Regions from separate parts of the Xanthomonas sp. WHRI 1810A genome, predicted to be linked through region 1. Evidence: riboswitches for the same ligand, from Rfam matches in the RefSeq annotation. Region 1 holds a riboswitch; the other holds the start of a gene.

Region 1 (3,409 bases):
AGCGATTCAACAGATCTTTCCGAACCTAGGTGGCTACGGTTTCAGCTACCACGTTGGCGCCATGAAGCCTTCCCCGATCATCTATCGAAATACCTGTGACTTACTGGGTGTCAGGCCTGGTGATGACTTCGGCAGTCATGGACGAGTCGTGATGATTGGCGACTCGGCGCGATGCGACAGGGACGGGCCTCGCCAATGTGGTATCAGCGGCTTTCGCTTACGCAGGGGGGAGGCAGAGGGATTTTCGAGCCTCACTGACTTCGCAAAGGTTGTGCTCACCGACGCGTAGTAGTGCAAGTTGAGTCGGGCTGATGCTTACAAACCACTACATTTTGCGCCAAATCAACGCAGGGATTATTCGGATGTAAATAAGCTCGCTGACCAACTCAATCAACGTTTGGGTGATGACTGCTGCCGCAGCGAGCCCTCTGATGTCCTCGGGTCAAGCCAGTGCCAATGGTAGAACTACCAACGAGTTACGTGTGGAGCTACTAAAGGCTACTGATCTCGCCGTGCTGGCCGGCAATTTGAATGCCCGAGCCACGAGTGCACCTGCCAGGGGCGCCAAGAGTATAAAACCGATATAGACAGGGATGACAGGCAGCAACTTGTCCATGTCTCTGACCACTGCAGCAATTGCGAGCCGATGACCACGACCAATACAGCCGCCATAGCCGGTAGCTTCTTCTGACTCCATAGTGATCGGTCGCTCGTGCAGATGGATAGTGGGAAACGAGGGTGTGACGGTGCCCCCGAAGAAACACCGTCAGGCGCTGAAGACCGATTAACGGTTGATGGTTTTCATCATCTGCGCGGTGTAGCGCTCACCTTGTACAGGCACCTTGGCCAGAACCTCACCAAGTTCGCGAAGGTCTTCTACGGTCAATTCCACGGTTGCTCCGCCTACGTTTTCTTCAAGGCGATGCAGCTTGGTTGTACCTGGGATAGGCGCGATCCACGGCTTTTGTGCCAGCAGCCAGGCCAGTGCAATCTGGGCGGGGGTGGCTTGCTTGCGTTGGGCGATTTCATCGATCAGTGTGACGAGATGGTGGTTGGCCTCGCGGGCACCGTCTGGGCAATTGCATGAACTTGACCAGCCATTTGCATTCGACTTGACCAGTCGTTTGCATCCGACTTGACCAGTGCGCATGATGCCAGTGTGAATCCTGCCCGGGTGGCAATGACGGCTGCCGGGCTTCTGTCCTATCAAATAATCAGCACGCGCTTAGGAGAGGAACATGAAAGGTTTTCTGGTCACTTTCTTTACTCAACAGAATCGTCGCTATCAGGGAAAGATGCTCGGCGACTGGATCGTTGATTTGGCGAAAGAAATGGGACTGCGGGGTGCGACTCTGTCCACAGGTATCGAAGGCTTTGGGCATACCGGCCGGCTGCATTCCTCGCATTTTTTTGAACTAGCGGATCAGCCTACCGAAATTCGTATGGCCATTACCGAGGACGAATCTGTGCAGTTATTCAAGCGATTGGAGCTTGAAGATATCTCGTTATTTTACATAAAAACCCCAGTTGAGATGGGCTTCGCCGGAACAGAAGTCACCTAGTCTGGCCTGCTTTCATAAGCGGTGACTCGAAGACGCCTACGCTTGCCTCGTGCTCCGAAACACGATTTTACATTTTGGACAGAGCTCGCTAAGATCGGCTCATTGGAGATGGCATTCCTCCATTAACCAACCGCTGTGCCCGTAGCAGCTGATGATGCCTACAGAAACCTGATCAACCAGGTCTGTAGGCGTTCGCGCCCAGAATCCCCTTTTTGGTCAGGCCCACTTACATTTTTGTGGCTGGCCAAATGTCTAAATTTCGACGACCTGAACAACTCGACTTACTGCCCTATATTGCGAAATGGCTTGCGCTTGCTGGTCTTGTAGCTCTTTTGGCAGGCTCTGCCTCTGCGTTATTCCTCCTTTCTTTGGATCATGCCACCCAGTGGCGAGAAGCCCATCCCTGGGTGCTCTGGCTCCTGCCAGTTGCTGGCTTTGCCGTGGGACTTGCGTATCACCTGATAGGCAAACCAGTTGATGCCGGAAACAACCTGATCATCGATGAGATCCACGATCCTAAAAAGACTATTCCCTTGCGCATGGTGCCGATGGTGCTAATCGGAACCGTGGTTTCCCACCTCTTCGGTGCATCTGTGGGACGTGAGGGAACGGCGGTGCAGATGGGCGGCGCTCTTGCGGATCAATTGACGCATGTCTTTCGGCTACGCCGCGAAGATCGCCGGGTGATTCTCATGGCCGGTATCAGTGCTGGCTTTGCGTCCGTCTTCGGCACCCCTCTTGCCGGGGCTTTGTTCGGACTTGAAGTGTTGGCCATCGGACGCATGCGTTACGACGCGCTTTTCCCTTGCGTGGTTGCGGCAATCGTTGCTGACCAGGTGGGGAAAGCCTGGGGAGTGGTTCATACGCATTACGTCATTGGCGAAGTGGTTCCCGTGCAGCTCTGGAGCGTCATGGCTGTGGTCGCCGCTGGGATTATCTTCGGCCTCACTGGCCTGCTATTCGCGACGACCACCCATAAGCTAGGGGCTTTCGTTAAACGACTTATCTCCTATTCGCCATTACGACCATTCGCCGGCGGCCTTCTGATCGCAGTGGCAGTGTGGGCGCTTGGTAGCAACCATTACACCGATGTCGATAAGTACATCGGACTGGGGATTCCGAGCATCGTCCAATCCTTTCAAATGCCAATGGCTCCTTGGGACTGGCTTGGAAAGATGTTGTTCACCGTTGTCTCCCTGGGGACTGGATTCAAGGGCGGCGAAGTCACTCCGCTGTTTTACATTGGAGCCACCTTGGGGAACGCGCTAGCGCCCCTCTTACATCTTCCCTTCGGCATGCTGGCTGGTATCGGTTTTGTCGCTGTCTTCGCTGGTGCAGCTAATACGCCACTGGCAACCATTGTCATGGCCATGGAGCTCTTCGGGCCTGAAATTGCTCCGCTTGCAGCCATTGCCTGTATCGCAAGTTACCTCGTATCCGGGCATACCGGGATCTATCACGCCCAGCGCGTCGGTCACAGCAAGCATCACCGTCCTCTGCCGAAGGAAATCCGGCTCTCCGATATCAAGCAATTTCATGCTCAAAGTGAATCCGCCAGCGAGCGCAAAGTGACTTTTATTGGGGAAGAGAAATGACCGAACATCGCCAAGATCGCCTGACAGCTTTGCAGCTCTATTTCCCTGGCGCTAGTCGGGCTCGAGTTACAAATTTCTGGCATCACCTGAGTGCGCCCGCACTTGCCCAACACCTTCTTAAAGTCGCGCAGAAAGCCAAGATTGATCAGGTCATGCTCAAACCGATTTCTGCGGGCTATTTGACGGGCCATCGCATTTCCCATCATCACCCGGAGCTTGGTGATATGCGTCATCCGCAGTGTCTGGAATTGC
Region 2 (3,409 bases), on a different contig from region 1:
GAAGAACTGCTCGCACTTTGCGTAACTCGTCAGCGTGGTCGCGCAGGAATGCGCGCAGCTTGTCCTCTGTATCTAGCAATTCCAGACACTGGGGATGACGCATATCGCCAAGCTCCGGGTGATGATGGGAGATGCGATAGCTTGGCAAATAACCTGCAGAAATCGTCTTGAGCATGACCTGCTCAATTTTTGCTTTTTGAGCAACTTTAAGGAGGTGCTGGGCTAGTGCAGGTGCGCTTAGGTGGTGCCAGAAGCTGGTCACGCGAGCCCGGCTAGCGCCAGGAAAATAGAGTTGCAAAGCTGTCAGGCGATCTTGGTGATGTTCAATCATTTCTCTTCCCCCGCAAGAGTCACTTTCCGCTCGCTGGCGGATTCACTTTGAGCATGAAATTGCTTGATATCAGAGAGCCGGATTTCCTCCGGAAGAGGACGGTGATGCTTGCTGTGGCCGACGCGCTGGGCGTGATAGATCCCGGTGTGTCCGGATACGAGGTAACTTGCGATACAGGCAATGGCTGCAAGCGGAGCAATTTCGGGCCCGAAGAGCTCCATGGCCATAACGATGGTTGCCAGTGGCGTATTAGCTGCACCGGCAAAGACGGCGACAAAGCCGATACCAGCCAGCATGCCGAAGGGAAGGTGCAAGAGGGGAGCCAGCGCATTCCCCAAGGTGGCACCGATGTAAAACAGCGGTGTCACTTCACCGCCTTTGAATCCAGTGCCCAAGGAGACAACGGTGAACACCATCTTTCCAAGCCAATCCCAAGGGGCCATTGGTATTTGAAAGGATTGGACGATGCTCGGAATGCCTAGCCCGATGTACTTATCAACGTCAATGTAATGGTTACTACCGAGCGCCCACACTGCGACTGCGATCAGCAGGCCGCCGGCGAAGGGTCTTAATGGTGAATAGGTGATAAGCCGCTTAACGAAGGCTCCGAGCTTGTGGGTCGCAGTCGCGAATAGCAGGCCGGTAAGGCCAAAGACAATCCCAGCTGCCACCACAGCCATGACGCTCCACAGCTGCACCGGAACCACTTCGCCAATGACGTAATGCGTGTGAACCACGCCCCAGGCTTGCCCCACCTGGTCAGCAACGATTGCCGCAACCACGCAAGGGAAAAGCGCGTCGTAACGCATACGTCCAATGGCCAATACTTCAAGTCCGAATAAAGCCCCGGCAAGAGGGGTGCCGAAGACGGACGCAAAGCCAGCACTGATACCGGCCATGAGAATCACCCGACGGTCTTCGCGGCGCAGACGGAAGACATGCGTCAGTTGATCGGCAAGGGCACCGCCCATTTGCACCGCCGTCCCCTCACGTCCCACAGATGCACCAAAAAGGTGGGAAACCACGGTTCCAACCAGCACCATCGGCACCATGCGCAAAGGCACGATCTTCTTAGGATCATGGATCTCATCGATGATCAGGTTGTTTCCGGCATCAACGGGTTTGCCTATCAAGTGATATGCAAGTCCCACAGCAAAGCCAGCCACTGGCAGGAGCCAGATCACCAAAGGATGGGTTTCTCGCCACTGGGTGGCATGATCCAAGGAAAGGAGGAATAACGCAGAAGCAGAGCCTGCCAAAAGAGCTACAAGACCTGCAAGCGCAAGCCATTTCGCTATATAGGGCAGTAAGTCGAGTTGTTCAGGTCGTCGAAATTTAGACATTTGGCCAGCCACAAAAAAGTAGGTGGGCCTGACCAAAAAGGGAATCTGAGCGCGAACGCCTACAGACCTGATTGATCAGGTTTCTGTAGGCATCATCAGCTGCTACGGGCGCAGCGGTTTGTTAATGGAGGAATGCCATCTCCAATGCGCCGATCTTAGCTAGGTCTGTCCAAAATGTAAAATCGTGTTTCGGAGTACGAGGCAAGCGAAGGCGTCTTCGAGTCACCGCTTACGAAAGAGGGCCAAACTAGGTGACCTCTGTTCCGACGAAGCCCAGCTCAACTGGGGTTTTTATGTAAAACAACGAGATATCTTCAAGCTCCAATCGCTTGAATAACTGTTCAGATTCGTCCTCGGTAATGGCCATACGAATTTCGGTAGGCTGATCCGCTAGTTCAAAAAAATGCGAGGAATGCAGCCGGCCGGTATGCCCAAAGCCTTCGATACCTGTGGACAGAGTCGCACCCCGCAGTCCCATTTCTTTCGCCAAATCAACGACCCAGTCGCCGAGCATCTTTCCCTGATAGCGACGATTCTGTTGAGTAAAGAAGGTCACCAGAAAAGCTTTCATGTTCCTCTCCTCAGCGCGTGTTGATTATTTGATAGGACAGAAGCCCGGCAGCCGTCATTACCAGCGAGCCCACGACGTGTAGTGAAACTGAGCCTAGCGCCCAGGGCAGCCTACCTTCCTGAATCAGGGCAATTGTTTCTGCGGAAAACTTTCGATTCCACGCTCTGAAAACCGCAACGCATAGCCAGGCTTAACGCTGCGATGTTTAGTAATTATCTCATGAGTTCGTGATTGGCTACCACGGCTGTTGGTCCTGCAAGCCGGGTCGATTGTCTCGCGAAACTCAGAGGCCCTGAGGATCCGGAGCACATCCTACTCCCATGTGCCAAAGTCCGTCTGATCCTCCAAAGGCTGCATGAGGTTCCAAAGCGGCCGAATACGAAGGGCAGCTTTCGGCCATAAGCAGCCGGTCGATTTCACAGAACTCGCGAGAGCCAAGTGACATGAGAAAAAGCCAATATCTTCTCGACCGTCAAACTAGCCCTGATTGCCACTCGCAGCCCATCAAGTCGACCTGCGCAACCTAAACCTGCGGACTGATATCCATAAACGGCAGAGTGGGTTTCGGCGGACTCGAAACATCAAGCGCAATACGCCAATACCCAACGTCATGCCAAGCGCCTTGCTTGAATCCTACTTCTGGATACGTACCTATGTGAGCGAAGCCAAGTGCTTCGTGCAACCCCACGCTGCCATCGTTAGGCAGCGCTATCCCGGCATAGGCTGCGTGAAAGCCTTGCCTTTTCAATGTCGGTAGCAACACGTCATACAGTGCCCGACCGACCCCGCTACGGTGCGCTTCTGGCGATATATAAACGGTGACGTCGACCGACCAGCGATAGGCCTCACGAGCCCGATGCTGACTGGCATATGCATAGCCGATGATTTGGCCGTCTCGCTCCGCTACCAGATACGGGTAAGTCGGCAAAGTCGACCCAATCCGCTTGGCCATCTCTTCGACGGTAGGGGGCTCAAGCTCAAACGAAATCGCGGTGCGTTCAACCATCGGTGCGTAAATTGCCTGGATGGCTTGAGCGTCCGAAATCTGCGCATTCCTTACTGTGGTGTTGCTCATTCTCTATCCCCTTGGTCGCTCAAATCGATCTTTGATTGACTCGTTTCGAGAGTGCCTCGGCGCTTTCCTTGCGCTCCGAATAGCGGTCT

What was found. A riboswitch is a leader RNA that binds a small molecule or an ion and turns the genes downstream of it on or off. The one in region 1 is predicted to bind fluoride.
Region 2: it holds a riboswitch for fluoride, as region 1 does, so the genes downstream of both, ABQX22_RS03080 (voltage-gated chloride channel family protein) here and ABQX22_RS18800 (voltage-gated chloride channel family protein) in region 1, are expected to answer to the same signal.

Annotation. Positions count from the first base shown of each region.
Region 1 covers NZ_JBEGED010000013.1:33,843-37,251, forward strand. Annotated here, with positions in the region: gene ABQX22_RS18785 (HAD family hydrolase) at 1-289, shown strand, start outside; gene ABQX22_RS18790 (aldo/keto reductase) at 785-1,150, opposite strand; gene ABQX22_RS18795 (DUF190 domain-containing protein) at 1,239-1,562, shown strand; fluoride riboswitch at 1,658-1,730, shown strand; gene ABQX22_RS18800 (voltage-gated chloride channel family protein) at 1,811-3,157, shown strand; gene ABQX22_RS18805 (hypothetical protein) at 3,154-3,409, shown strand, end outside.
Region 2 covers NZ_JBEGED010000001.1:679,609-683,017, reverse strand. Annotated here, with positions in the region: gene ABQX22_RS03085 (hypothetical protein) at 1-331, opposite strand, end outside; gene ABQX22_RS03080 (voltage-gated chloride channel family protein) at 328-1,674, opposite strand; fluoride riboswitch at 1,754-1,826, opposite strand; gene ABQX22_RS03075 (DUF190 domain-containing protein) at 1,922-2,245, opposite strand; gene ABQX22_RS03070 (arsinothricin resistance N-acetyltransferase ArsN1 family B) at 2,769-3,320, opposite strand; gene arsH (arsenical resistance protein ArsH) at 3,340-3,409, opposite strand, start outside.